DNA from 3 places in the Streptomyces sp. TE5632 genome. Region 3 is predicted to be linked to each of the others. Evidence: riboswitches for the same ligand, from Rfam matches in the RefSeq annotation. Region 3 holds a riboswitch; each other region holds the start of a gene.
The links. A riboswitch is a leader RNA that binds a small molecule or an ion and turns the genes downstream of it on or off. The one in region 3 is predicted to bind cobalamin.
Positions count from the first base shown of each region.

Region 1: linked by a shared signal. The riboswitch ahead of ACVW19_RS09655 (prenyltransferase/squalene oxidase repeat-containing protein) and the one ahead of ACVW19_RS29730 (FecCD family ABC transporter permease) in region 3 are both predicted to bind cobalamin.
Region 2: linked by a shared signal. The riboswitch ahead of ACVW19_RS06870 (cobalamin biosynthesis protein) and the one ahead of ACVW19_RS29730 (FecCD family ABC transporter permease) in region 3 are both predicted to bind cobalamin.

Region 1 is NZ_JBSSEA010000003.1:980,876-990,352, reverse strand. It holds gene ACVW19_RS09665 (energy-coupling factor transporter transmembrane component T) at 1-440, opposite strand, end outside; gene ACVW19_RS09660 (SCO2322 family protein) at 481-1,143, opposite strand; gene ACVW19_RS09655 (prenyltransferase/squalene oxidase repeat-containing protein) at 1,140-2,432, opposite strand; cobalamin riboswitch at 2,545-2,684, opposite strand; gene ACVW19_RS09650 (endo-1,4-beta-xylanase) at 2,798-4,189, opposite strand; gene ACVW19_RS09645 (TetR family transcriptional regulator) at 4,462-5,082, opposite strand; gene ACVW19_RS09640 (glycosyltransferase family 4 protein) at 5,389-6,813, shown strand; gene ACVW19_RS09635 (class I SAM-dependent methyltransferase) at 6,807-7,583, shown strand; gene ACVW19_RS09630 (prenyltransferase) at 7,580-8,656, shown strand; gene ACVW19_RS09625 (hypothetical protein) at 8,694-8,987, opposite strand; gene ACVW19_RS09620 (hypothetical protein) at 9,121-9,477, opposite strand, start outside.
Region 2 is NZ_JBSSEA010000003.1:380,568-390,044, forward strand. It holds gene ACVW19_RS06845 (hypothetical protein) at 71-1,522, opposite strand; gene ACVW19_RS06850 (alpha/beta hydrolase) at 1,747-2,874, opposite strand; gene ACVW19_RS06855 (class II aldolase/adducin family protein) at 2,936-3,604, opposite strand; gene ACVW19_RS06860 (anion permease) at 3,846-5,099, shown strand; gene ACVW19_RS06865 (hypothetical protein) at 5,131-5,352, shown strand; cobalamin riboswitch at 5,504-5,642, shown strand; gene ACVW19_RS06870 (cobalamin biosynthesis protein) at 5,768-6,733, shown strand; gene ACVW19_RS06875 (cobyric acid synthase) at 6,730-8,265, shown strand; gene cobN (cobaltochelatase subunit CobN) at 8,262-9,477, shown strand, end outside.
Region 3 is NZ_JBSSEA010000003.1:5,376,010-5,385,486, reverse strand. It holds gene ACVW19_RS29755 (N-formylglutamate amidohydrolase) at 467-1,270, shown strand; gene ACVW19_RS29750 ((2Fe-2S)-binding protein) at 1,723-2,427, opposite strand; gene ACVW19_RS29745 ((2Fe-2S) ferredoxin domain-containing protein) at 2,549-2,980, opposite strand; gene ACVW19_RS29740 (ABC transporter substrate-binding protein) at 2,987-4,033, opposite strand; gene ACVW19_RS29735 (ABC transporter ATP-binding protein) at 4,049-4,834, opposite strand; gene ACVW19_RS29730 (FecCD family ABC transporter permease) at 4,834-5,943, opposite strand; cobalamin riboswitch at 6,044-6,164, opposite strand; gene ACVW19_RS29725 (VOC family protein) at 6,256-6,702, opposite strand; gene ACVW19_RS29720 (YrhB domain-containing protein) at 6,812-7,357, opposite strand; gene ACVW19_RS29715 (SMI1/KNR4 family protein) at 7,466-8,155, opposite strand; gene ACVW19_RS29710 (hypothetical protein) at 8,268-8,717, opposite strand; gene ACVW19_RS29705 (alpha/beta hydrolase) at 9,202-9,477, opposite strand, start outside.

The DNA of each region.
Region 1 (9,477 bases), 4.4 Mb from region 3:
TTGGCGAGGGCGTTCGCGGCACCGACGCAGATGAGCAGCGTGGCCAGTTTCAGGCCGTCGTACAGGGCGAACGTGAGGGCCTCGGCCGTGACCTCGCCACCCAGACGGATGCCCTGCGCCCACTCGGGGAGCGGGACTTCGGGCAGATCGACGAGCACATGCGTACCGGGGACGGGGGAGCCGAGGACGATCGCGAAGAGCAGGCGGATGGCGAGCACGGCGAGCGCCAGCTTGACGAACGCGCCGTAGGAGCGGGCCCAGGGCGCGTTCGGACGGCGGGTGGCCACGACGTACGCGGAGACGGTGACGAGGAGGGCGAGCAGCAGGGGGTTGGTGGTACGGGTGGCGGCGACACCGAGGGCCAGGGCCCACAGCCACCAGGCGCCGGGGTGCAGGGCGTTGCCCTGCCGGCGGCGCGAGGCGGGGGCACCCGACGGCACCGGACGTCCGGTGCCGGTGTGCCCCCGCGGTCGGGCACCGCTAGCCACGACGGCGTACCTGCCGGACCGCCGCCGCACCCAGCAACGCCACCACGGCGATCCCGGCGACCAGACCGAGCGAGGGGCCACCGCCGTCGTCCGAAGACGCCGACGGCGCCGAGGACTTCGCGCCGTCCTCCTTCTCGGGCGCCGGTGCGCTGCCGCCCGACACCTGCTCCCCGCAGCCCTTCTCCGGGTAGCCCGCGATCGCGCACAACAGGGCGTCGGTGTTGTAGCGCAGGGGCTTGGCGACGGAGGCCAGGGCCTCGGCCGTCGTGGCGTCCGCGGGGACCCGGGCACAGGCGGTGCGGCCGTCCGGCGGGGCCTCGCCGGACGGGGCGTCGGCGGCCGTACCGAAGTCGATGACCAGGGCCACCCGCTTCTCGCCGTCCTTCGCCGGGGTCTTCGCGCAGATCGCGGCGAAGTCGGCGGCGCCCCGGGGCCGCGTTGCGTCGGCGGAGTCCTCGCTGACGGCGAACCGGAAGCCCTGGACGTCGCCGTCGGCGGGACGGGCCGTGGACGGACCCTGGGTGGCGTACGTCCACGCGTCGCCGTCCAGGTCCCAGAACGACCAGTACCGGTAGCCGGCGGCCTGCGCCTGGCCCACGCCCGCCAGCAGCGGCAGGAGCGCGGCCAGGAACAGCACGGTGGCCCGGCGTATCACGACTGCTGCTTCCTGCTCCGGCCGCGCAGCAGGAGGACGACGCCGACAGCGGCGACGAGGCAGACACCGACGATCGCGGCGGTCCACCAGAGGCCGGACCCGGAGTCCGACTCGGCCTTCGTCCCGTCCTTCTCGTCCTGCCCGGCCTTGTCGTCGTTCGCCGTCTGCGAGGACTTCTCGGCGGCCGGCCCGGTCGCCGTGAGCTGCTTCACCAGGTCGGTGCCGCCGAAGGCGCGCGGGTCGGTGCCGGTCGCGTGGGCGGCGAAGATCAGCTGGGCGTAGGCGGCGGGGCCGCCCTGGGCGGCCCAGTCGGCGGCGTTCCTCTCCAGCCAGGCCACGGACTTCGCGGCCTGCTCGGTGGCGCCCTGCGCGGCGAGCGCGACCACCGCGTCGGCGGTGTTGCCGTAGTCGGGCTGGTCCTCGGAGCCGGGGAGGGCGGAGACGAGGTGGTCGTCCTCGGCGAGTACACCGGTGAGGTGGGCGGCGCCGTTGGCGGCGGCCTGCTCGGGCGTGTCCGCCTTCTCGCAACCGGCGTCCTTCGACCCGCCCTTGCCGGGCTCGACCACCAGGCCCGCGCCGAGGGCGCCGACCACGCCCGCCGCCGTGGCGTCGGCGTTGGCGACCAGTTCGCCCTTCTTGTCCGGCTGGAAGGCGAACGCGCCCGCGCCGTCGTCCCCGCTCTTGCTGCTCTTGCCGCCCTTGTCGCCCTTGTCGTCGCACGGCAGCGCCAGCTTCAGCAGGGCGTCGTAGGGGGACTTGCCGTCCTTGACCACCTCGGCCGGCTTCTCGCCCGCCGCGGCGAGCGCGCCGATGACGACGGAGGTGGAGTTGGCGTCGCTGTCCCCGCCCGCCATGTAGCCCCAGCCGCCGTCCTTGTTCTGCACGGACTTCAGCCAGTCGACGGCCTTGCCGGTGACGGCCTCGTGCCCGCCGAGGGGGGCGAGGGCCTGGACGGCGGCGGCGGTCTGGTTGGTGTCGACCATGGTCTTGGCGTCGCACGCCGTGCCGGTGTCCGCACGGTACGGGGCGAACGAGCCGTCGGCGCACTGCTGCCCCGCCAGCCAGTCGACGGACGACTTCGGCGGCTCGACGCCCACCGTGTGCTGGGCGAGCAGGGCGAGCGACTGCCGCCACACGCCGTCGTACTGCGGGTCGCCGTCGCCGTACAGGGCGGCGGGCAGGGCCTGCTGGGACGGCGAGGGGGACGGGGACGAGTCGGCGGCGGCCGGTACGGCGGCACCGATCACGGCGACGGCGGCCAGAACCGCTGCGCTGCTACGGATGTTCATGATCGGCGGATGCCTCTCTCCCTGTGGGGAGCCGGGCAGCACGGGACATCCCGGCGGCTCGGCTCCGTATACCTCGACGGTGCCGCGCCCCGGCGGACCGCCGGGCGCGTGAGCCGGTCACGAACCGTTCGGGGCATTCCGGCTCGCCGTCCCGGTGGACGGCTCACGGCTGCGGGTCAGCGCCGGAATTGCACCGGCTTCCCCCCGTACGGGTGATGACGACGCCGTCACTCTACCCGTACGTAAGAAAGTGGTCAGAAGTGGCTTGAACCGAGGTGGCCGAGGTCACGTCGCCACGGACCGGCCCGCCTCGTCGGCGGAGGCGGGCCGGTCCGTGGGGTCCCGTGGGGCGGGCGGGAATTCGGTCAGGAGGCCGTGCAGGGGCCGAGCTGCGGGGGCGTCGAGTTGCCGTTCCTCGTCACCGTGAAGCCGAAGCTGGTCGAGGATCCGGCCGCGACCGTGCCGTTCCAGCTGGACCGCACCGTCATGACGTTGCCGCTGCTGTCCCAGGTCGGTGAGCCGTTCCAGACCGAGGAGACCTTCTGCGGGGGCGTCATGGTGACCTTCACGCTCCAGGCGCTGATCGCCGAACTGCCGGCCGTGACGGTCACCTTGCCGTTGTACCCGCTGCCCCAGTCCTCCGCCGTGGTGTAGGTGGCGGTGCAGGCGGCGCCGGGCGTGCCCGGGTCGCCCGGGCCGCCGGGATCAGCGGAACCGCCGAGCGCGCTCAACGCCGCGTGGTAGGCGGGCTTCTTGTTGTAGTTGTCGTCGAACAGCAGGGGCGTGCCGCCCGACCGCCACGAGTACTTGTCCGGGATGCCCCACACCGTGATGCCGGTGCACCGTGACACCGCGAGGCAGGCCCGTACGACATTGCCGTAGTTGGTGGCCTGTGACGTGCCCGAGCCCTCGATGTCCAGCTCGGTGATCTGCACGTCGACGCCGAGGTCGGCGAAGCGCTGGAGGTTGGCCCGGTAGTCGGAGGGGACCGGGGAGGCGCTGTTGAAGTGGGACTGGAAGCCGACGCAGTCGATGGGCACGCCACGGGACTTGAAGTCCCGGACCATGGTGTAGACGGCGTCGCTCTTCGCGTTGACGCCGTCGGTGTTGTAATCGTTGTAACAGAGCTTGGCGTTCGGGTCGGCCGCGCGGGCGGTGCGGAAGGCCTCCTCGATGAAGCCGTCGCCGAGCCGGTCCTGGAAGGGCGAACTGCGCCGGGCGCCGCTGCCGCCGTCCTGGAACGCCTCGTTGACCACGTCCCAGGAGTGGATCTGGCCCCGGTAGTGCCGCACGACCTCGGTGATGTGGTTGTTCATCGCCGACCGCAGGTCGGAGGCCCCGAGGCCGGAGACCCAGCCGGGCAGCTGCGAGTGCCACACCAGGGTGTGCCCGCGGACCGACATGCCCCGGCCCCGGGCGTGGTCCACGATCCTGTCGGCGTTGCCGAAGTTGAACGAGCCGCGGCCGGGCTCGAGGGCGTCCCACTTCATCTCGTTCTCCGGCGTCACCGAGTTGAACTCGGTGTTGAGCGTGGCCGCGTACTGCGCCTCGCCCAGATGGTTCGCGGCGACCGCGGCGCCGAAGTAGCGGCCCTGCTCGGCCGCCGCCGCGCCCAGGGTGTCGGCGGCGTGGGCGGTGCTCTGGGGGAGGGCCACGAGCGCGGTGACGGTGAGGAGCGCGGTGGTGAGGAGGCCGGCCCTGATGCCGGTGCCTCTTCCCGCGCTCCCTCCGATCCCGATGGTTCCAGTTCTAATCATGAACATGTCATCCCTTCTCCGGTGGGGGTCCCGTGTTCCGTGTGCGGGTCGCGCGGATGCCGGGGATTGCCTGCCGTGCCGTGCCGTACTCCGCCGCATCCGGGTTCGAAAGTTTCGGGCTCGACTCCGAATGGCAGCGCAGACGATACGAATGACCGTAGGGACGGTCAACCGTTCACGCACAACTGGGCCACGGATGGCCGAAGGTTGACCGGCAGTGAAGGAGGGGGCGACGCGCGGCGGCTAACGGAAAGGCGTCGAAAGTTTCGCTTTCACGGTGCTTCACCCTTCGGGGCCGTCCAGTCGATCAGTCGGCACGCCGTCTCGATGTCGATCCTGACCTGGGCGATCGAGGCGCGTCCCGACAGCCAGGTGATCAGGGCCGAGTGCCAGGTGTGCTCGATGACGCGGACCGCCGAGAGCTGGTCCGGGGTGGGGTCCCCGAGGTCCATGGCGTCCAGGATGATCATCGTCGTCCGGCGGGAGACCTGGTCGACCTCCGGGCTCACGCCGCGGTCCGCGAAGGTCAGCGCGCGCACCATCGCGTCGGCCAGTTGCGGCTCGCGCTGGAGCGCGCGGAAGGCCAGCATCAGGGTCCCGGTGACCCGTTCCGCGGCCGTGTCGCCCGCCGGGGGCTTCTTCCGCAGGGTGCGGTGCATGCGCTCCAGCTGGTCCTGCATGGTGGCCACCAGCAGGTGGATCTTGGACGGGAAGTAGCGGTACAGCGTGCCCAGTGCCACCTGCGAGGACTCCGCGACCTCCCGCATCTGCACCGCGTCGAAGCCGCCCCGGCCGGCCAGCCGGGCGCTCGCGTCCAGGATGCGGCGCCTGCGCGCCTCCTGCCGCTCGGTCAGGGGTGAGGCGGGGGAGGCTCCGGTGGTGCCCGTTTCCATGAGCACCGCCTTGTCCGCCTCGCCGGCCCTGCCGGTCTTGTTCGGCTTGGGCGGCATCGCCGCCTTGGCCGCCTTCTTGGTGTTGGCTTCCGCGGGCATGGGCCCCGCTCCGTTACCGTCGGTGAGGGTTGGTGATCGGACAGCATGGCACGCGTCCCGCCGTGGCGTGAATCACCTGATCCACTGCTCCCGGCGTCCCTACCTGCCGGTAGATTCGGAGCCTCGGAACGATCAACTCTGAAACTTGTTCCAGGTTAACGTCCCGACGTAGAGTCGCGGGACCGTGCAGGGAGAAGGGGGCCCAGGGTGACCGCTGAGGCCAGTCAGGCCGGGCCCTCGCGGGGTCCCTCCGCCGCCGATGGCTTGCGACCGCTCCGCATCGCACTCCTCACCTACAAGGGAAACCCGTTCTGCGGCGGACAGGGCGTCTACGTGCGCCACCTCTCCCGCGAACTCGCCCGCCTCGGGCACCAGGTCGAGGTCATCGGCGCCCAGCCCTACCCCGTCCTCGACGAGGGCTACGACGGGCTGAGCCTCACCGAGCTGCCCAGCCTCGACCTCTACCGCCAGCCCGACCCCTTCCGCACCCCGGGCCGCGACGAGTACCGCGACTGGATCGACGCGCTCGAGGTCGGCACGATGTGGACCGGCGGCTTTCCCGAACCGCTGACCTTCTCCCTGCGGGCCCGCCGTCATCTGCGGGCCCGGCGCGGCGACTTCGACGTCGTGCACGACAACCAGACGCTCGGCTACGGCCTGCTCGGCGACCTCGGCGCGCCCCTGGTGACCACGATCCACCACCCCATCACCGTCGACCGGCAGTTGGAGCTGGACGCCGCCGGGAGCAGGCGGCGGCGCGCCTCGGTGCGCCGCTGGTACGCCTTCACCAGGATGCAGAAGCGGGTGGCCCGCCGGCTGCCCTCCGTGCTCACCGTCTCCGGCACCTCCCGCGAGGAGATCGTCGACCACCTGGGCGTACGGCAGGACCGGATCCACGTCGTCCACATCGGCGCCGACACCGACCTGTTCTCGCCGGACGCGTCGGTACCCGTCGTACCGGGCCGGATCGTGACCACGTCCAGTGCGGACGTGCCGCTCAAGGGCCTGGTCTTCCTCGTCGAGGCGCTGGCGAAGGTCCGCGTCGAGCAGCCCGAGGCCCACCTCGTCGTGGTCGGCAAGCGCCCCACCAAGGGGCCCGTCGCGCACGCCATGGAGCACTACGGGCTCGAGGGCGCCGTCGAGTTCGTCAAGGGCATCTCGGACGCGGAACTGGTCGACCTCGTGCGCTCCGCCCAGGTCGCCTGTGTGCCGTCGCTGTACGAGGGCTTCTCGCTCCCGGCCGCCGAGGCCATGGCCACGGGCACGCCGCTGCTCGCCACGACCGGCGGCGCGATCCCGGAGGTGGCCGGCCGCGACGGCGAGACCTGCCTGGCCGTCCCGCCCGGCGACGCGGGCGCGCTGGCCGCCGGGCTGAACCGACTGCTCGGCGACCCCGAGCTGCGCGCGCGGCTCGGCGCGGCCGGCCGGGAGCGGGTGCTGCGGCACTTCACCTGGGCCCGCGCGGCCGAGGGCACGGTGGCCCGCTACCGCGAGGCGATGGCCCGCGCAGAGGCGGCAGAGACTGCAGAGGCCGCAGGTGCCGATCCCGTCGTCGCCGGTCCCGCGGCGGCCCCGGCACTCGTCGCAGAAGAACCCGTCACCTCCCACCGCGAAAGCAGGGCCACGTGCTGACCGTCGACTTCTCCCGGTTCCCGCTCGCCCCGGGCGACCGTGTCCTGGACCTCGGTTGCGGAGCCGGTCGGCACGCGTTCGAGTGCTACCGGCGCGGGGCGCGGGTCGTGGCGCTGGACCAGAACGGCGAGGAGATCCGCGAGGTCGCCAAGTGGTTCGCGGCGATGAAGGAGGCCGGGGAGGCGCCCGCCGGGGCCACCGCCACGGCGATGGAGGGCGACGCCCTCGCGCTGCCCTTCCCCGACGAGTCCTTCGACGTCGTGATCATCTCCGAGGTGATGGAGCACATCCCCGACGACAAGGGTGTCCTCGCCGAGATGGTCCGCGTGCTCAAGCCCGGCGGCCGCATCGCGGTCACCGTCCCGCGCTACGGGCCCGAGAAGGTGTGCTGGACCCTGTCCGACGCCTACCACGAGGTCGAGGGCGGCCACATCCGCATCTACAAGGCCGACGAGCTGCTGGCCAGGATGCGCGAGGCCGGTCTGCGCCCCTACGGCACCCACCACGCGCACGCGCTGCACTCGCCGTACTGGTGGCTGAAGTGCGCCTTCGGCGTGGACAACGACAAGGCGCTGCCGGTGCGGGCGTACCACAAACTGCTGGTCTGGGACATCATGAAGAAGCCGCTGGCCACCCGGGTCGCCGAGCGGGCGCTGAACCCCGTGATCGGCAAGAGCTTCGTGGCCTACGCGACCAAACCGCATCTGCCGCGCACCGACGCCGATGCCGACACCGGGGCAGGCGCCGAGGCCGGGGCGGGTGCCAAGTGACCACCTCCCGGACAGAACACCTCGTCCTGCCCGGGGTCCTCACCGCCGAGCAGGCCGCCGCGACCGTCGCGGGCATCCTCGCCGTGCAGCGTGAGGACGGGGCGATCCCGTGGTTCCGCGGACACCACCTCGACCCGTGGGACCACGTCGAGGCCGCGATGGCGCTGGACGCCGCCGGCGCCCGCGAGGCCGCCGAGCGGGCCTACCTGTGGCTGGCCAGGCACCAGTTGGCGGACGGCTCCTGGTACGCGGCGTACGCCGACGGCGACCCGCACGACGTCACCGACCGGGGCCGGGAGACCAACTTCGTCGCCTACGTCGCCGTCGGCGTCTGGCACCACTACCTCTCCACCGGCGACGACACCTTCCTGGACCGCATGTGGCCCACCGTGTACGCGGCGGTGGAGTACGTACTGAAACTGCAGCAGCCCGGCGGGCAGATCGGCTGGCGGCGCGACGACGACGGCACGGCCACCACCGACGCGCTGCTCACCGGCTGCTCCTCCGTCCACCACGCGCTGCGCTGCGCGCTGGCCATCGCCGAGCAGCGGGAAGAGCCGCAGCCGGACTGGGAGTTGGCGGCGGGCGCGCTCCGGCACGCGATCCGGCACCACCCGGAGCGGTTCCTCGACAAGGACCGCTACTCGATGGACTGGTACTACCCCGTACTGGGCGGCGCCCTCACCGACACGGAGGCCAAGGCCCGGATCACGGAGGGCTGGGACCGTTTCGTCGTCCCCGGGCTCGGGGTGCGCTGTGTGATCCCCAACCCGTGGGTGACCGGCGGGGAGTCGGCCGAACTCGCCCTGGCCCTGTGGGCGGTGGGCGAGTCCGACTGGGCGCTGGAGATCCTCCAGTCCATCCAGCACCTGCGCGATCCGGAGAGCGGCCTGTACTGGACGGGGTACGTCTTCGACGACGAGGCGATCTGGCCGGTCGAGTTGACCACCTGGACGGCAGGCTCGCTGCTGCTGGCCGTCGCCGCGCTCGGCGGCCACGAGGCCACCTGCGCGGTCTTCGGCGGCGACCGCCTGCCCCGAGGCCTCGACCCGGACTGCTGCGCCCTGGACTGAGAGGTTCAGGCGCCGGGAAGGCACCGGGGAGGTCCGGTCAGCGCCGGTGGAGGCGGTTGGCGATGGCGTGGCCGACGAACAGGTAGACGACGGCGGCCAGTCCGTATCCGGCGACCACCCGCGCCCACTCCGCGTCGAACGTGAACAGGTCACGCGACCAGCCGGCCAGCCAGGAGGCCGCGTCATGGACGAACTGGACCAGGTCATTGGCCCGGTTGGCGTCCAACAGGTACATCAGAATCCACAGTCCGAGAATGACGGCCATGATGTCCGCGATCACCGCGACGACCGTCCCCGCGGAGGTGGAACCCGTGCGATTTCGAGGGGACATGATGTCCGTCTGGCCCCGGAATCCCGATGCAAACCCGAACGACGGTCAACACCGTGAATTCCGCGGGAATTCAGCTGCACGACAACGGCCCCCCGCCCGGAAGGGCGAGGGGCCGTACGGTACGGGGCGGAGGTCAGCCGCGCTGGATGCCCGAGGTGTCCTGGAGCACACCGCGGCGGCCGTCCTGCGTCTGGGCGACGAGGGCCGGGCCGCGCTGCTCGACGGCCAGGTACCAGGTACCGGGGGCCAGTTCGGCGATCGGCGTCTGCGAACCGTCCTCCGGGAACAGCGGCCGGGACACCGGAACGGCGAACCAGAACGGCGAGAAGTCGGCGGCGGGCGGCGCGGCCGGCTGACCGGGCTGCTGACCGCCGAACGACTGACCGGGCTGACCGGGCTGGCCCGGCTGCGGCTGACCGCCGAAACCGGCCTGCTGCGCACCCGGGTAGCCGTAACCGGCGGGCGGCTGGGCTCCGTAGGGCTGCGGGGC
Region 2 (9,477 bases), 5.0 Mb from region 3:
GAGCCGGGACGTCGCCCTCGCGGGCCGGTGGGATCTCGTGGGACTCCGCGGGACGGCGGCGGCGGCGGTGTCAGCCTCCGGTGTGCACCTGGAAGGCTGCCCGCCGGACTGCCTTGGCCAGGGCCGGGTCGGGGTGCGCGGCGGCGAGCGCGACCAGTACCTGCACGGTGCGCGGGTGTCCGACCGCGCGCACCTCGTTCAGCAGCGCGGGGACGGTCGGCTGGACCGCGGACTCCAGGTGCCGTACCAGCAGCGGGGCCTCACCGTGGTCGGCGACCGCGGCGGCGGTGTCCACCCACAGCCAGGTGGCCTCGTCCCGGGTGAGGACCTGGTGGGCGTCCTCGGGGTCGGCGCCCTCGTACTCGGCCAGCCACAGCAGGGCGTAGGGCCGCAGCGTCGGCTCGTCGTGCACGGCGCGGACCTCGGGTTCGGCGGGGGCGCCGACCACGCGCAGCGCCTCGAATGCGAGGCCGCGCAGCAGGGCGTCCTCGCCCCGGGCGGCCTCGAGCAGTTCGGTGACGGCGCCGGCGACCGGGCGGGCGGCGAGCCAGGCGCGGTACTCGGCGCGGGCCGCGTTGGGGCGCAGCTGGGCGCAGCCGCGGAGCATGTCCTCGGCGCTCTGCTCGATGTTCCCGGCGGGGCTCTGCGCGGCGACGCAGATCTGCTCCAGCTTGACCCAGACCGCCCAGCTGCCGAGCGGGGTGAGCGTGGCCTGTCCCTCACCGTAGGTGAGGGCGCCCACCGCGGCGAGGGCGCGCAGGGCCCATTCGAGAAGCGGGGCGAGCGGGGCGTCGGCGGCGCCCGGCTCGACGGGCGCGGGCCGGGCGGAACGGAGTGCGGGGCCGGGAGTGGCCCCGGGGTGGGCGGTGTCGGCGGAGTGGGGCGCGTAGTCGACCTCGCAGCGCTCCGTGCGCAGTTCGGTGACCCGTTGCTGCAGGAGGTCGAGGAGCTGGGGCACGGGGACGGGCCCGGCCGAGAGCTGGAGGAAGGAGAGCACCTGCGGCATGGCCGAGACGACCTCGCTGACGGTGGCGGGTTCGTGGTCCTCGGGTTCCGGGTGCGCCAGCGACCAGGCGTCGAAGAGGGCGACCCAGCCCCGCAGCACGGCGCTGTCGTCGCGGTCCCAGGCGCGCAGCCGCCAGCCGGGACGGGCCGTGTCGCCGTGCACCTCGACCAGACCGGCGAGCCGGGCCGTGTCCCAGTCGGCCCGGACCTGAGCCGGGGTCAGACCCAGGTCGTCGGCCGCCCACTCGGCGGTCGTGTCGGAGAGGATGGCCTTGCCGGCGGCGGTGGCGCTGCTCCGGCCGGGACCGAGGGCCGCGTCGGCCCAGCGGGCGACGCGAGCCGCGCCGGCCAGACCGGAGCGTGCCATCCTGGCCAGCTCCGCGGGGGCCGGTGTGCCTTCCGGAGGGCGCGGCGCAGGACGGCGCGAGCGCTGCTGGTTCATCGCCCTGGGGGCGGCGGCCAGGGGTCGCGGGCGGACAAGTCGAAGCCTGGAGTCGCGCGGGATACGGGACGTCACGGGTGCAGTCTTGCGGTTGACGGTCCGAAAACCCAAACGGAATGTCACGGGCGGCGACGGAGAGGGCCAACGCACCGGGTCGCGCGGGCGGTCGAGAGGTGGTGACAGGCCGGTGCCACGGCCCCGAGCGGAATCCCCGGCGGGGACCCGCTCCACCGGCCACCCGCCGGAGCGGACGAACCGGACGGGCCGGGCACAGGGGTCACACGCGGAAGGCTCGGGGGTCACATGAGAGGGGTGAGGAAGCGGCGCAGGGCCTCTTCGTAGGCGTCCTGGTCGGCGTTCCACATGGCGCCGTGCGGAGCGTCCTCGACCGTGAGCAGGGTGACCGTGTTGGGCTGGGCGGCGGCCAGGCGGCGGGAGAGCCGCCAGGGGGCCACCACGTCGCCGGGGCCGTGGACGATCAGGGTGGGCACGTCGACGCGTTCCTCCCCCGCGGTGCCGGGGTGGTGGTCGCCGTAGCGGCCGGTGCGGCCCTGGGCGGCGCGGACCGCCAGCGGCAGCAGCGCGCCCGGGGTGCGGCGGGCGGCGGCGAGGGCACGCAGGGTCGATTCCCAGCTGAGCACCGGGGAGTCGAGGACGAGCCCGGCGATGTGGTCGCGCAGGGTGGAACGGGCTGCGGCACGCAGCGCCATGGTCGCTCCGGTGGACCAGCCGAGCAGGACGACCTGCCGGGCACCGGCGTCCAGCGCGTGGCGGATCGCCGCGTCGAGGTCGCGCCACTCGGTCTCGCCGAAGTGGTTGAGGCCGTCGGGCGAGCGCGGCGCGCCCGGATCGCCCCGATAGGAGGGAACGAGTATCGGGAAGTGGTGGCGGTGCAGGAACTCCATGACGTTCATGGGGTGTTCCCGGGTGGTGCCGAGGCCGTGCACCGCGAGCACCCAGGTCTCCCGGACGCCCGGCAGGAACCAGGCGGGAAGGGGGCCGAGTTCGCCGAGGACGACGACGTCGGTGTGGTCCAGGCCCAGTGCGGTGCCCGGGTCGCCTATGTACAGGTTCGGAGTGAGCCAGGCCCGGTCGCCGGGCTTCAGGGTGCCCCGCACGACGCGTTCGAGACGGCGTACGACGGTGTCGGCGGAGTCCGACATGCCTTCCAGTACGGGTCCGACGACCGCGTGGGAGTCGTCACCGGCGAGGCCGTAGCGGCCGGGGCGCAGCGCGGCGAGGTCCCGGGTGAGGCTGACCTGGCCGGCGGCGGTGCCGTGCACGGTGAGCCGGGGCTCGGTGGGCAGCGGTCTGCCCGGCGGCGCCTTGAGGGCCGCGTCGCTGGCGAGCCGGCCGGCCGCCACCGCGGCGGCTCCGGCACCTATCACGGCGGTGACGGCAGCGGCCGTCGCTCTGACAGTGCGCACGGAACCCAGTGTCCCGGGGGACCGGTCCCCCGGCCAGTGGACGTCCCGCCCGGGGGACACCTCAGCCGCGCTGCCCGTAGCCCCGCAGGCGGTCCGCGACCTCTGCCAGCTGGTCGGCCGACAGGAGGGCCGGGGAGCGGCCCGGGACGGACGACGCGGTCAGCCAGAGCCTGCACATCCACTCCAGCTGGGCGGTGCGGTCGTAGGCCTGGTCGAGGGTGGTGCCGTGGGTGAGGGTGCCGTGGTTCCTCAGGAGGCAGCCGGTGCGGCCGTCGAGGGCGCGCAGCATGTGCTCGGCCAACTCGTCGGTGCCGTACGTCGCGTACGGGGCGACCCGGACGGGCCCGCCGAGCGCGGCGGCCATGTAGTGGACGAGCGGGAGTTCGTCGACGAGCGTGGAGACCGCCGTCGCGTGCACGGCGTGCGTGTGCACCACGGCGCGGGCTCCGGTCGTGCGGTACACCGCGAGGTGCATGGGCAGCTCGCTGGTCGGGACCAGGGTGCCGAGGACCTGTCGGCCGGTGAGGTCGACACCGGTCACGTCGTGCGGGGTCAGCCGGTCGTAGGGCACTCCCGACGGGGTGACCAGCACGGTCGAACCGACCCGCACCGAGACATTTCCGGAGGTGCCGACGACGAGCCCGTCGGAGACGGTCCGGCGGGCGGCCTCTACGAGGCCGGTCCAGGCACGCGTCTCCTCGTCACTCACGTCCCGTCGCTGCTCGGTCATGCAGTGATCCTGCCGGGTGACGAAGGTCTCTTCAACGGCTCCGCGGTCGGCCGCGGACGCCCGTCGACGGCGCACAGCCCTTCAGCCGCACCGCCACGGAAGGGACATGGTGGACATAGGGCCGTCCGACGGAGCGGCCACACCCATCACGGTCATCCCGGCGCCCATCCCAGTTCATCTTCTGTTCACTCAGGTTACCTACGTTCAACGCGCCAATGACTTCGAACGATTGCCTGGGTAAATGGAAAGCTTCTCGCTGATCCTCGCGATTGTGGTGGTAACCGCACTCGCGTTCGATTTCACGAACGGTTTCCACGACACCGCGAACGCGATGGCGACAACCATTTCGACCGGTGCTCTCAAGCCCAAGGTCGCGGTGGCCATGTCCGCCGTGCTGAACCTGGTGGGCGCCTTCCTCTCCGTGGAGGTCGCCAACACGATCTCCAAAGGCCTCGTCGACGAGGCCGGCATCCGTCCCGAGGTCATCTTCGCCGCACTGGTCGGCGCGATCCTCTGGAACCTCCTGACCTGGCTGGTCGGTCTGCCGTCCAGCTCCTCGCACGCCCTGATGGGCGGCCTGATCGGCGCCACCGTCGCCTCGGCGGGCTTCGGCGCGGTGCACGGTGACGTCCTGGTCACCAAGGTGCTGATCCCCGCGATCGCCGCGCCGCTGGTCGCCGGCCTCGCCGCGATGTTCGCGACGCGGCTGACCTACCGTCTGGGCAAGAAGGCCGACGGCAAGGCGTCCGAGAAGGGCTACCGGGCGGGTCAGATCGCCTCCGCCGGCCTCGTCTCGCTGGCCCACGGCACCAACGACGCGCAGAAGACGATGGGCATCATCACCCTGGCCCTGGTCGCCGGCGGCACCCTCGCCCCGGACTCCGACCCGCCCCTGTGGGTCATCGTGTCCGCGGGCGTCGCCATCGCGCTCGGCACCTACCTCGGCGGCTGGCGCATCATCCGCACGATGGGCAAGGGCCTGACGGACCTCCAGCCGCAGCAGGGCTTCGCCGCCCAGACCAGCGCCGCGACGGTCATCCTGGCCTCCTCCCACCTCGGTTTCTCCCTCTCCACCACGCACTCGGTCTCCGGTGCCGTGATGGGTGCGGGCCTGGGCCGCAAGGGCGGTGTCGTCCGCTGGTCGACGGCCACCCGGATGTTCGTCGCCTGGGGCCTGACGCTGCCGGCGGCGGCCCTGGTCGGGGCCATCGCCGAACTGGTCTGCCGGGCCGGCAGCTGGGGCACCGCCGTCGTCGCCGTCTTCCTGGTCGCCTCCAGCGCGGCGATCTGGAAGATCTCCCGGCGTGAGGTCGTCGACCACACCAACGTCAACGACACCGGCGCCACCGACGCCACCGCCGAGGAGCCTGCCGGTGTGGTGACCGCCGCCATGGCCGCGGTGACCCCGCCCCCGGCCGGCAGCCTGAGCGAGGAGCTCTCGGCCACCATCCCGGCCCCGGTCCCCACCGATCCGGCAGCCAAGACCACCGTCTGACCGCGCCCCGGTACGAAGGAAGAAGAGCACCATGAAGATCGACTGGGCGGCCCTCGGTTCCGTCTTCGGCGTCAGCCTCGTGGCCACCGTGGCCCTGGTGGCCCTGTTCACCCTCGGCATCGTCGGCCTGTCCCGCCATGAGCGGGCCGCCGCCCAGGGCGGGTCCGCGGCCCTGGCGGTCGCCGGCGCCTACGCCTGCTTCGCGGCCTGCACGGCGGCGGTGGCATACGGGATCTATCTGATCATGGCTTGATCGAGGCCTGATCAAGGCCTGATCAAGGTCGTCTCCGTCCGACGGGCGGTGCGGGGCTTCGCGCCCCGCACCGCCCGTTCGCGTTCCCCCACCGGAACCCCTCTGTGGGCCTCAGCACACTTCAGCCTCGCAGGTCAAAGGCAGGTTGACGGTTCTTCCGGACCGTGGTGGACTGCCGGATGCCAATGCGGCGGCAGGAGAGGAAGCCGGTGGAAGTCCGGCGCGGTCCCGCCACTGTCACCGGGGTGAACACCCCGGGAGCCAGGAACTCTCACCGCCGGTCTCGTCGAACCAGGGCGCGGACACCCTGAGTGAGGACATATCGCCATGCCCGGCTGCCCGTCGAGGTCGACCAGCGACGCCCCACCCCGGCTCGGGGCGGACATTTCCACCGGATCCCCCACCGGCTGAACCCGTGGGTGCCGATCGCGAGTTCGCGTACGGCGCCGCCGTCGGCCTCCTCGGCGACCTGCTCCTCGGCGATCCCCGCCGGGGGCATCCGGTCGCCGCTTTCGGGCGGGCCGCGGCTGCCGTGGAACGGGTGCTGTGGCGGGACGACCGTGGCCGGGGCGCGTTGCACACCGCCGTCTGCGTCGGCGGGGCCCTCGCTCTGGGGAGCCTTGCCGCCCGGTGCGTACGTTCCTCCCCCGCCGCCTCGGTCGCCCTGACCGGCGCCGCCACCTGGGCCGTCGTCGGCGGGACGTCGCTGGCGGTCGAGGCCCGCGCCATCGGGCAGGCCCTTCAGACCGGGACCGCCGAGGGCATCGAGGCGGCGCGGGCACGGCTGCCGCACCTGTGCGGCCGGGACCCGCAGGCGCTGGACGCCGACGGGATCGCCCGCGCGGTGGTGGAGTCCGTCGCCGAGAACACCTCCGACGCCGTGGTGGGCGCCCTGGTGTGGGGCGCCGTCGCCGGGGTGCCGGGACTGCTCGGGTTCCGGGCCGTCAACACCCTGGACGCCATGGTCGGCCACAAGTCGCCCCGGTACCGGCGCTACGGCTGGGCCTCCGCCCGCCTCGACGACGTCGCCGGGTGGCCCGGGGCGCGGCTGACCGCCGTACTCGCCGCGGTCGCCGGGCCGGACCCGCGGGGCGCCGTCCGGGCGTGGCGCGCGGATGCCGCGAAACACCCCAGCCCCAACGCCGGCCCCGTGGAGGCGTCCTTCGCGGGCGCGCTCGGCGTGCGGCTCGGCGGAACGCTGTCCTACTCCGGGCGGGTCGAACACCGGCCCGTCCTCAACGGCGCCGGCCGTCCCGTGGCCGTGGCGGACATCGACCGGGCGGTACGGCTCTCGCGGCGCGTCGGCTGGCTGGCGCTCGGCGTCGGTGCCGTCGCGCGGATCGTCGCCGCGCGGATCGTCGGGAAGGGACACAGGTCATGAGCGGTGGGGGTCTGCTGGTCGCCGGTACCACCTCGGACGCCGGCAAGAGCGTCGTGACCGCCGGGATCTGCCGGTGGCTGGTACGGCAGGGCGTCAAGGTCGCGCCGTTCAAGGCGCAGAACATGTCGCTGAACTCGTTCGTGACGCGCGAGGGCGCCGAGATCGGGCGGGCACAGGCCATGCAGGCCCAGGCCTGCCGGGTCGAGCCGACCGCACTGATGAACCCCGTGCTGCTCAAGCCGGGCGGCGAGCGGAGCAGCCAGGTGGTGCTGCTGGGCAAGCCGGTCGGCGAACTGAGCGCGCGCGGCTACCACGGCGGACGGCAACAACAGTTGCTGGGCACGGTGCTGGACTGCCTCGCACAGTTGCGGGGCACGTATGACGCGGTGATCTGTGAGGGGGCAGGCAGCCCGGCCGAGATCAATCTGCGGCGCACCGACATCGTGAACATGGGGATCGCCAGGAACGCCGGGCTCCCCGTCCTCGTCGTCGGCGACATCGACCGCGGCGGGGTCTTCGCCTCCTTCTTCGGCACCGTCGCCCTGCTCTCCCCCGAGGACCAGGCGCTGGTCGCCGGGTTCCTGGTGAACAAGTTCCGGGGCGACGTGACCCTGCTGCAGCCGGGCCTCGACATGCTGCACGGCCTGACCGGGCGGCACACGTACGGCGTACTGCCCTTCCGGCACGGGCTCGGCATCGACGAGGAGGACGGGCTGGGGGTGTCCCTGCGCGGTGCCGTGCGGGAGTCGGCCGTCGCCCCGCCGGTCGGCGAGGACGTGCTGCGGGTCGCCGTGTGCGCGGTGCCGTTGATGTCCAACTTCACGGACGTGGACGCGCTGGCCGCCGAACCGGGCGTCGTCGTGCGGTTCGTGGACCGGCCCGAGGAACTGGCCGACGCCGACCTCGTCGTGCTGCCGGGAACCCGCGGAACCGTGCGGGCCCTTGAGTGGCTGCGCGAGCGGGGGCTGGCGGACGCCCTGGAGCGGCGGGCTGCCGAGGGGCGGCCCGTGCTGGGGATCTGCGGGGGTTACCAGATCCTCGGCGAGCACATCGAGGACGAGGTCGAAAGCCGCGCGGGGCACGTCGACGGGCTCGGACTGCTGCCCGTACGGGTGCGGTTCGCGCGGGAGAAGACGCTGACCCGTCCCGTCGGGGAAGCCCTCGGGGAGTCCGTCGAGGGGTACGAGATCCATCACGGGGTCGCCGACGTGCAGGGAGGCACAGCGTTCATCTCTGATGACAGTGGACACGGCCTGGACGGCTGCCGGGTCGGCCAGACCTGGGGCACGCACTGGCACGGCTCACTGGAGTCCGACGGCTTCCGGCGGGCCTTCCTGCGCGAGGTGGCCGCCGCCGCGGGGCGCCGTTTCGTGCCGGCCCCCGACACCTCGTTCGCCGCGCTGCGCGAGGAGCAGCTCGACCGGCTCGGCGACCTGATCGAACAGCACGCGGACACGGACGCGCTCTGGCGGCTCATCGAGTCGGGCGCGCCACAAGGACTGCCTTTCATTCCACCGGGAGCGCCCGCATGAGCACAGTGTTGTTGTTGTCGACCGCCGACACGGACCTGCTGGCGGCCCGCGCCGCCACCGGCGTCTCCTACCGGATCGGCAACCCGACCCGCGTGGACGTGGCGGCCGAACTGCCCGCGCTGCTCGACGGCGCGGACCTCGCCGTCGTACGGCTGCTGGGCGGCAAGCGTGCCTGGGAGGACGGACTCGCGGCGCTCCGGGCGTCCGGCATCCCGACGGTGCTGCTCGGCGGCGAGGCCGTGCCGGACGCGGAGCTGATGGCCGAGTCGTCGGTGCCCGCGGGTGTCGTGGCGGAGGCACTGAAGTACCTGGTGGAGGGCGGCCCGGACAACCTGGCCGAGCTGGCCCGGTTCCTGTCCGACACCGTGCTGCTCACCGGCGAGGGCTTCGAGGAGCCGCGCAGGATGCCGGAGTACGGGGTGCACGGCTCCCGCATCGTGTCGCCGGACCGTCCGACCGTCGGCGTGCTCTTCTACCGCGCCCACGAACTGAGCGGCAACACCGCCTTCGTGGACACGCTCTGCGACGCGATCGAGGCACACGGCGCCAACGCCCTGCCCGTGTACTGCGGTTCACTGCGCGGCGCCGACCCCGGGCTGTACGAGATCCTCGGGCGGGCGGACACCCTGGTCGCCACCGTGCTCGCGGCCGGCGGCACGCACGCCTCGCAGGCGTCGGCGGGCGGGGAGGACGAGGCCTGGGACATCGGGGCGCTCGCCGACCTGGACGTCCCGGTGCTGCAGGGACTGTGCCTGACCTCGTCACGCGCCGCCTGGGAGGAGTCGGACGCCGCCCTCTCCCCCATGGACGCGGCGATGCAGGTCGCCATCCCGGAGTTCGACGGACGGCTGATCACGGTCCCGTTCTCCTTCAAGGAGCGGGTCGACGACGACGGGGCCGACGTCCCGGTCTACGTCGCCGACCCCGAGCGGGCCGCGCGCGTCGCCGGGATCGCCGTACGCCACGCCCGGCTGAAGCACCTGGACAACGCGGAGAAGAAGCTCGCGCTGGTCTTCACCGCCTACCCGACCAAGCACTCCCGCGTCGGCAACGCGGTGGGGCTCGACACCCCCGCCTCGGCGGTACGGGTGCTGGACGCGCTGCGGGACGCGGGGTACGGGGTGCACGGGTACCCCGACAACGGCGACGAGTTGATCCACCGGCTCATCGAGGCGGGCGGCCACGACGTGGAGTGGCTGACGGAGGACCAGC
Region 3 (9,477 bases):
ACATGTGCGACATGCACAAGGACACCGCGCGCTCCAGGACGGCGCCGTGCGGGCGGTCGCCGTCGGGGTCGTGGTAACCGGCGACGTGCACCGGCAGGAGAGTCAGCGGACCCGTCGGGCACCCTCACACCCGACGCCCCCGCCGTTCGGTCGTGTCGGCGAAGTCACCCATGTCTTCAGGGCCTCGGGCGAGGACGGGAGTGGCGACCGTGCCCCCAGCCATTCCAGGGTCGCCATGACGGTCTGCCGACCGGGCCCCGGGGCCGCCCCGAGGGAATCACCACACTCCCACACGTAGGTGATTGACAATGCTTTCTCCTCTGGGGTTAGATGTTCATGCTTCCGGCGGTGGCTGGGGGGACGCCGCCGGAAGCACCAGTCCCCCTGTCCCCGTACAAGGGCGGGAAGCGCGCTTGCTTCCCGACGCACGACCCATACGGATCCGACGCAAGGAGCGCCATCCGCGATGCACGACACCTCACCGTCCTTCCACCTGCTGCCCGGCTCCCCCGACTCCCCCGTGATCCTGCACGTCCCGCACTCCTCGCGGGTCGTGCCGGCGGATGTGCGGAGCGGGATCACGCTCGACGACGCCGCCCTGGAGCGGGAGTTGGACCACATGACCGACTCGCACACGGCGGAGATCGCGGCGCTGGCCGCCGCCCGGGTGCCCTCCGGCACGCCCTGGCGGTTCGTGAACCGGCTCTCCCGTCTGGTCGTCGACCCCGAGCGGTTCCCGGACGAGCGGGAGGAGATGCTGGCCGTCGGCATGGGAGCGGTGTACACGGGGACGTCGCACCGGGGTGAGCTGCGGCCTGGCGACCACGACGGACGTCCACTCGTCGAGCGGTACTTCCACCCGTACGCCGAGGCCATGACCGACGCGGTCGCCGAGCGGCTGGACGCGGTGGGGCGGGCGGTCGTCATCGACGTGCACTCGTACCCGACCGAGCCCCTGCCGTACGAACTCCACGGCACCGGCCCCCGCCCGCCCGTCTGCCTGGGCACGAACCCCTTCCACACCCCGGCCGGGCTGCTCGCCCGCGCGGAGAAGGCGTTCGCGGGCTTCGGCGGCACGGGGATCGACAGCCCCTTCGCGGGGACCTACGTGCCGCTCGCGTACTACGGGAAGGACCCGCGGGTGAGCGCGCTGATGATCGAGATCCGCAGGGACCTGTACATGGACGAGCCGGGCGGCCCGGCGGGGCCGGGGCTCGACGCGCTGGCGGAGGCGCTGGCAGAGCTGGTCCGGTCGGCCCACTCGGGGTAGGTGTTCCGGGCCGCCGCTCGTTCGCACCTCGACGCACCGGCCCGCCGCCCTGCCGCCGGCCCTGCGTGGGGCCTGCGTGGGGCCTGCGTGGAGCCTGCGTGGGGCCCGCTCCTCCGGCAGGTGCGCGTCCGGTGCGTCTTCCAGGCGGTGGTCGGGGAAGGCCGAGCGGGTGCCGCCTCGTGGCGGCACCCGCAGGAACTCCGGGTGCCGCTCGTACTGGTCGAGGCCGTCGGCGATGGGCTGTCCCTTGGTGTACCCCATCACGTCGTAGTCCTGATTGTCCTTGGCGAGCCGGACCTCGAAACGTACGTAGGTGTCGTGCGTGCTGACCGACCGGGTGACGAACGCGGGGGTCGGCAGCACGACGGGCCGGGACGGGACCGGACGAGTCGGCCGGGAGGTGTGCGCGGAGGTGACGCACCGGGCGTTGTTCCGGCAGCGGGCACCCTGCGTCAGGCTGCCGGTCCGTCTCGGCCGGCCAGGCAGCAGTCGCCGCACTTCGAGCCGTTCGGCACACGGTAGTAGAGGCAGCAACTGCGGCGGCGGAACGTGAGATCCGGGCCGGTGATCACTCCGGTACCCGCGAGTCGTCCGGTGCTCAGCAGCCGGGTGGTGAGGCCCGTGAGCGGTTCCCGCAGCTCGGGGCGGGCCGACAGCAGGACATGGGCCGATCCGACGAGTGCGGAGGCGGCGTTCCCGTCCAGCAGGCGCGGAGCGATCTTGACGCGCAGTCCGGCCTCGAGCGCGCGCAGATGCCGCATCACCTGCTCGTTCAGGGCGAGAGCGGGGTCGGGGAGCCGCTCGGCGTACCAGCCGGCGGGGCGGGGCAGGCGGAGGGCCGGTCCGTCGTCGGCACGCTGCAGCTCCGTCAGGTCCAAGACGATCCCGTGCAGCAGCACGCATGCCAGGGCGGGGGACCAGAGGCGGGCCGCGTGTCCGAGGTGGGCGATGGACACGCCGATCCGCGGTTCGCCGGTGCGGTACCGCCGCGCGACGGCTGCGGACAGGTCGGTGAAGCCGCGCGCGGAGGACCGGTCGAGCGGGTGCCGGCCCTCGTCCGGGCCGCCGACGGGCAGGACGAAGAAGCCGCCGAGGCCTGCCACGTCGTGCAGGGCCGCGGTGACGGCCTCGGCGGATGCCTGAGCGTGTTCGGTCATGCCGGGGCGTTTCCTTTCCGGCGGGCGCCGCGCCGTGGGTTCGAGGGGACCGGGGTGACCCACTCGTGCGGCAGTGGCCGGGGGCCGCTGCCGCGTGGAGGGCGGTCGGGTGAGCGCGGTCTCAGGGGGCCGTGCCCCGCCGCGGCGGCCTGACGGTGTAGAGGTCGAGGATGTCCGGGAGGGGTGCGACGCCGGGGCCGCCGGCGTGCGCCCAGGCGACGATGTCCTCGATGGCGTCGGGGTCGTTGACCAGCCCCAGCCAGACGGGCCGGCCGCCGGCCGACCGGCCCGCCGCGGAAGGCTGGACGACGATGACGTTGGCCTGTTCGCACAGGTCCAGGCAGGCGGAGATCCGTGTCGGAACCGCCGCGCGCAGGCGCGCTGCCTGCGCCGCGTGGTCGACGCCGGGCACCTTGGAGCTGCCGCAGCAGCAGTCCCGGCACACGACGACCCGACAGGGCGCGGGAGCGTTCGGCGGGGCGGGCAGCGGGACGGGCGGCGGGGCCGTGGCCTGACCGGACGTCACTTCGGCCGAGTTCGCGTCGACGGACATGCGGCATCACCCCTCTCCCCGGGGAGATCCGCCCCGATCGAAGTTCCTCAGGTCTGCGGCGAGTGAGCTGACGGCCGCGGGATTACGCGGGCTTTCCACCAGGTCCACGTAGTCGAGGACGACGATCCGGTCGTTCTTGACGGCCGAGACGTGTGCGAGCGGCGGATAGGACTTCAGGAACTTCCGCTTCTGGTCGGCGCTGGTGTCCCCGTAGTCGTTGATCACGATCACCTCCGGGTCACGTGCGACGACGGTTTCCCAACCGACCGTCGTCCAACTGTCCTTGAGGTCCTTCATGATGTGATCACCGCCCGCCTTGGTGATGATGTCGTGCGGACCTGCGTACGCGCCCGAGGTCAGCGGCTTGTCCCGCCCGTCGTCGTAGAGGAAGACCCTCGGACGGTCCGCACCCTTCGGCGCCTTCGCCTGCGCTTCGGCCACCTGCTTCCGGAACGTCGCGATGAGGGTGGTGGCACGGTCCTCGACGTCGAAGATCCTTCCCAGGTTCCGCAGATCGGTGTAGAGGGCGTCGAGCGGTGACATCACGCCCCGTGCCTTCCCTCTCCCGTTGCGGCACGACTCACTCAGCAGATACGAGTCGACGCCCACCTCGTCCAGCTTGGCCGGGGTGAGGCCGGTCCCCTCGTTGAAGCCGTAGTTCCAGCCCGCGAAGACCAGATCGGCACGGGCGTCGAGGACCAGCTCCATGGTGATCCTCTCCTTCGAGAGCCACGTGGTCTTCCGGTAGGCGTCCTTCCAGGGAACGGACGTGAGGTCGCCCTTGTCGTCGGGCATCACATAGCCCGCCATGTGCCCCTCGAGTCCGAGCGCGAACATGATCTCGGTGATGCCGACGTCGTTGGTGACCACGCGCTGGGGGGCTTTGTCGTAGGTCTTCTTCCGGCCGCAGTTCTCCACGGTCACCGGATAGTGGCCGTCACGGGCCACGGAACCGTCCTTCTCCCCTTCCTGAGAGGTGACCTGTGCACCGCAGCCGGTGAGGAGCAGGGCTGTGGCGAGTGCGAGTACGGCGGGGCGTACCGGGTGCGGCATGGTGGCGGTGACTCCTCAGGTAGCGGGCTGAGCGGGCAGGAGACGATCGAAGAGCAGCTGCACGGCGCCGGTCTCCGGATGCGGGACGCGATGCGCCCGCACTCCGAAGACCTCGGCCAGCAGCTCGGGTGTGAGCACGTCGTGCGGAGCGCCGGAGGCGACGATCCGGCCGCCGTCGATGACATGGAGCAGATCGCAGTGGAGTGCGGCGAGGTTGAGATCGTGCAGCGCGGTGAGCACCGTCAGCCCGCTGCCACGCACCAGGGCGAGCACCTCCAACTGCTGGGCGATGTCCAGGTGGTTGGTGGGTTCGTCGAGCACCAGCACCCGGGGGCGCTGGGCGAGCGCCCGGGCGATCAGGACCCGCTGCCTCTCGCCGCCGGAGAGGGTGAGGAAGCCACGGTCGGCGAGGTGACCGGCGCCGACCCCCACCAGCGCGGCCTCGCACGCCCCGCGGTCCTCATCGGTGGTCCGGGCCGCCGACCGTTGGTGCGGCAACCGCCCCATCGCCACGACCTCGGCGACCGTGAAGTCGAATTCGGTGACTGCCTCCTGGGGCAGTGCGGCCACCCGGCGGGCACTTTCACGCGCACTCATGGCGTACAGGTCCTCACCGCCGAGCCGGACCGTACCGGCCGAGGGACGCAGCGCCCGGTAGACGCAACGCAACAGGGTCGATTTCCCACTGCCGTTGGGCCCGACCAGACCGACGAGCTGCCCCTCGGCCGCACCCAGCGTGACCTCTTCCACCAGCCGGGCACCCTCGACCTCGACGGTCAGTGCGTCGACGTCGACCCGCATCACATGCCTCCGAAGGTGTAGGAACGACGGCGCATCAGCAGGACGAAACACGGCACGCCGATGGCCGCGGTCAGGACGCCCACCGGCAGTTCGACCGGCGCGAGCACCACGCGGGACAGGATGTCCACCCAGACCAGCAGGACGGCTCCGGCCAGTGGTGCGACGGCCAGCAGCCGCCGGTGGTCGGCGCCGACGAGCATCCGTACGGCGTGCGGAACCATCAGTCCGACGAAGCCGATCGCCCCGCTCACCGCCACCACCGCCCCCGTGACGGCGGCGGAGACCAGGAACAGCTCCTTGCGCAGCCTTCCCGGGTCCACTCCCAGCGCGGCGGCCGTCTCGTCGCCCATGGCCAGGGCGTTCAGGCGTCGCGCCGACCACGCGAGGTGGACGAGGCCGCCGAGCACCGCCCCCGCGGCGATCGGAACGGAGGCCCAGTTTGCGCCGCCGAGGCTGCCGAGCAGCCACATCATCGCGGAGCGGGCCGCCTCACCGCGCTCGGCCGCGAACACCATGAACGTGGTGACGGCCGAGAAGCCGTAGAACATCGCGGTGCCCGTCAGGACAAGCCGCAGCGGGCTCAGGCCGCGAGGGGTACGGGCGATCGCGTACACCAGCACCATGGCCAGAAGCGCGGAGAGGAACGCCGCCGTGGACAGAGCCCAGACGCCGAGCGCGCCGAAGGCTCCGAAGATGAGCACGGCGTTGGCGCCCACGGCCGCGCCCGAGGAGATACCCAGCACGTACGGGTCGGCGAGAGCGTTGCGGACCATGGCCTGCACCGCGACGCCGATGGCCGACAGCCCGGCCCCGACGATCGCGGCCAGCACGGCCCGGGGAAAGCGCAGCTCCCAGACGATGGTGTACGCCGGCACCTGGCCGGGGGTTATGGACCCGCCCGTCGACCCGGCCCACAGGTGGTGCAGCACCTCGCCCCAGGAGATCCCCGACGCCCCGATCCCCACCCCGCAGACGAGGGACACGGGCAGAGCGGCGCCCAGGCCGATCAGGAGAAGGGGCAGCGGCACGCGTCTGGGGGACGCGGCCCCGGCTCCGGTACGGGGCGTGTGCGCGGGCGTGGCAGGTTCGGTTTCGAGGGTGGTGGCCACGGACGGATCGCTTTCGCCTCAGGCCGTGCCCCTACGCAACAGAAGGAGCGGCCCCGGGCGCGGGCGCCCTGCGCAGCACCTCTCGCAGTCCACGGCGAATGACAGGAGCCTTCACACCGCGGGTAATCGGGCTTACGGGGCCTCGGACGGGCTCCGCCTACCGTTGCGGGTCAGCGCCGGAATTCGACCGGACTTCCCCCGCGGGGCATGTGCAGCTTAGCGCGCCCACCAAGGCACCCCCGCCGGTGGTGGCGGAGATCACCCCCGCCGGTGTGACCCGGTACTCCCGTCGGGCTTCTGCATCTGCCCTGCTCAACGGCCTGGCGGTGGGGGTGCAGCTGCAAAACCCCCGACAGAGTCGGGCTGGTTCCGCGGTGCCAGGGTGCGAAGCACGCAGAACTCGTTGCCCTCGATATCTGCCATGACCACCCATTTCCGGTCCGGCCCCTGGCCCACATCCGTCCTGGTGGCGCCGAGGCCGAGCAGCCTGGTCACCTCGTCCTCGGTGCTGCCGTCGATCGGGCTGACGTCGAGGTGCAGCCGGTTCTTCACGGTCTTGCCCTCGGGCACCTGGATGAACAGCAGGGTGGGCGGCATCTGGCGGGCCCGAACCTCCTCGACGGTCGGCACCCAGGAGCCGATCTCGACCTTGCCCTCGCTCCGGTCGATCACCTCGAAGTCCAGGACCTCGCACCAGAAGGCCGCGAGCCTCTCCGGATCGTGGCAGTCAACGGCCAGCTCGGTGAACCTACTTGTCATGACTCTCCCAGTCGGTGCAGCCACAGGAACAACGGTGCGTGCACTCCTCGTCCACGGCGCCGATCCCGATCTCCGCGAAGACCACGGCGTCGGACGCCGGCCGGACGCGTCACGGGCCGGCGGTGTGCGCGGCTCCGCGGACGGTGTGGACGGCCAGCACCCGGTCGACCGGCGGCGGCACCAGTTCTCGGGTGGCGACCTCCACGAGGTGCTCCGGAGCATCGCCCTCCAGCAAGGCGGTCACGTAGGTGATCGTCTCGGCGTGGGGCAGCACCGGCAGCCGTCGGCGCAGGGCGTGCATGGCATGGATGCGCCCGCGGGTGGACGCCACCGTGCGCACCTCGTCGTGCAGATCGTCCACCGCGGTCCGCTCGGCCAACCCCCGGACACGGACACGGTAGTCGGCCTCCCACGCCCCGGTCGCCGAGGAGACGACACCGATCCGATGGAGACTTCCGTCGACGCGATCGACCAGGTACGGCCCGTTCCCGACCAGCATGAACTCCGGCCTTCCGGTACGCACGAACTCCTCGGACGTCCAGCAGACGATCCACACCAGTTCGTGTTCCTTCACGGACGTCACCGCCATGCGTATCGGACGCAGACCCGCCGACAGTTCCTCCCGGAAGGCGCGTTCCAGCTCTTCCTCGACCATCCGAACAGCAGCCTCACGCTGAATCACTCGCACAGCGTTCCCTACGGATCTGGAGGAAGACCAGCGAGTTGTTCCCCCCCTTCTTGTTCCCCTTCTTGTTCCCCTTCTTCAGGCGCCCACCGCCGGCTGTCGTACGGAGCGTTCGGCCTTGTCCAGCCAGTCGGTGTACCAACGGGCGAAGGTGACCGGCTCGCCCTCGGTGTCGAGGACCGGCTCGAGGTCGACGTCGTCCACTCGGGAATCGGACCAGACCGTGCCGCGGTGGGGGCCGCTGATGACCAGCCATTCCCGCAGAGCACAGCCCAAGTGGCAGATCACGATGGCTCCGGCGGTGCGCGCGGGGGCGAACATGACGGCTCCCCACCGCTCGTCCCATGCCTCGATGGCTTCGTCGAAGTCTTCGATCTCGTCGAAGTCCTCCTCTTCGGGACGCTCGGCCGCGAGCGCCTCGAGGAGTTCGGGGTCCGGTCCCTTCTCCGGGAACGGCTCGGCCAGCGTGGAGAGGTCCGCCAGGTAGGCGCCGTCGCCCTCCCAACGCCAGCGGCCCTGCACGCGCCGTACCGGGAAGAGACCGTGGGCGGGACCCGCGCCGCCCGCGCCGACCTGGGTGAGGAACGCCCGGTACTCCGCGGGCAGGCTCACGCCCAGCTGGGTTTCCAGCTCCGTGAGTTCGACCTCGGTGAGCGGATTCTCCAGGGCCCAGCGGTGCCCGAACGACCCGAACGCCTCGCTGCTCGCCGGCAGCGCGCCCAGCGCCGCGATGCGCTCCCGCACCCCGGCCCACTTCTGATCAACCATGCGCAGACCCTATGGGCCTCCACTGACACAACCGGCCGGGTGGTCTTCCGCGCGGGCGGTCGGCTCACAAAGTCGGTACCGGATCCGGCGAAGCGGCGTCTCGTTGCGTGGCTCAGGCACAGGGGTCGGGGATCACCTCGGTCGGGGACCGGACTGTCTTGTCCACCCGCAGGACGGCGCTGTGCACCTTCCCGGCCTGAGCGATCAGCACATCGGGTACGTCCGATTCGTAGAAACGCAGGTGTCCGATGGCGCCCACGCTCGTCGTACGCGCGCCGAGCCACAGCACGAGCCTGCGCAGGTCGTCGAACTCGTCGGGATGCGCCTCCTGCCGCACGGTCAGCGCCCAACCGTCGCCGTCGGAGCACAACTCCCCGACCAGAGCTCCCCCGATCCGCCGCGCCGGCCCACGGGCGTCCCAGAGGGGGTACTCGTAGCCGTCGTGTCCGTCGTCCTGGCGGCTGCTTTCCTCTCCCAAGTGCCAGCGGAGCAGGGCGAGATCCCGGGGCGGGAGGGAGTCCGGCAGGTCGAGCGTGAGCTGGAGTTCGTAGATGTCGGCCATGGCCCAAGGCTACGAGCGCGATCAGCCGGAGTCCGCCGACTGCCCGGTGGTGCGTCGAGGCCGGGTGGGGGCGACTGGCAGGGCCGGAACGGGAAGAGCCAGAGCGTGGGCGTCGGTTTCGGCATGGGCATCCACCAGTGCGTCGGGCGGCATGTGGCGCGTCTGGAAGCGGAAGCGCTCCTGACCGCCCTGGCCCGTCACGTCCGCCGGATCGAGCCGGCCCGCCCGCCGCCACCCCGACAACACCCTGCGTTCCTGGGTCTCTCTGTCCGTGCGCCTCCTCCCCGCCGACGGACCGGCTGGTTCCCTCCGCCCGGCCGACGTCGCCGGCGGCAGGAACAGCACCCGGCGATCCCGGACGCCCACGTCCGCGCCCGGACCCCGCTCTCGGGTCCGGGCGCGGGCGCGTTGCCGGTCCGTGTCCAGGCCGGGGGACACGGCCGGGGACCGTGGCCGGGGGTCACGGCCGGGGGTCACGGCCGGTTCAGGAGACGGTGCCGGCCGTTCCGCCGCCGCCGGTGGCGACGCCACCGATCGGCTTGGGCGCGGAGAAGGGAGGCACGTCCTGCCGGCACGTCGTTCCGACCGGCGGGAGGGTGCCGTCGATGAGATAGCGGCTCTCGTGTGCCTTGACGCAGCTGCTGGGGTTGATCAACGCGGTGTGCCCGTAGCCGTCGTTGGTGAGCAGGCGGGCGTCGGCCAGTTCTTTGACCATGGCCTGGGCGTTCGAGTAGGGAGTGGCGGGGTCGTAGGCGGTACC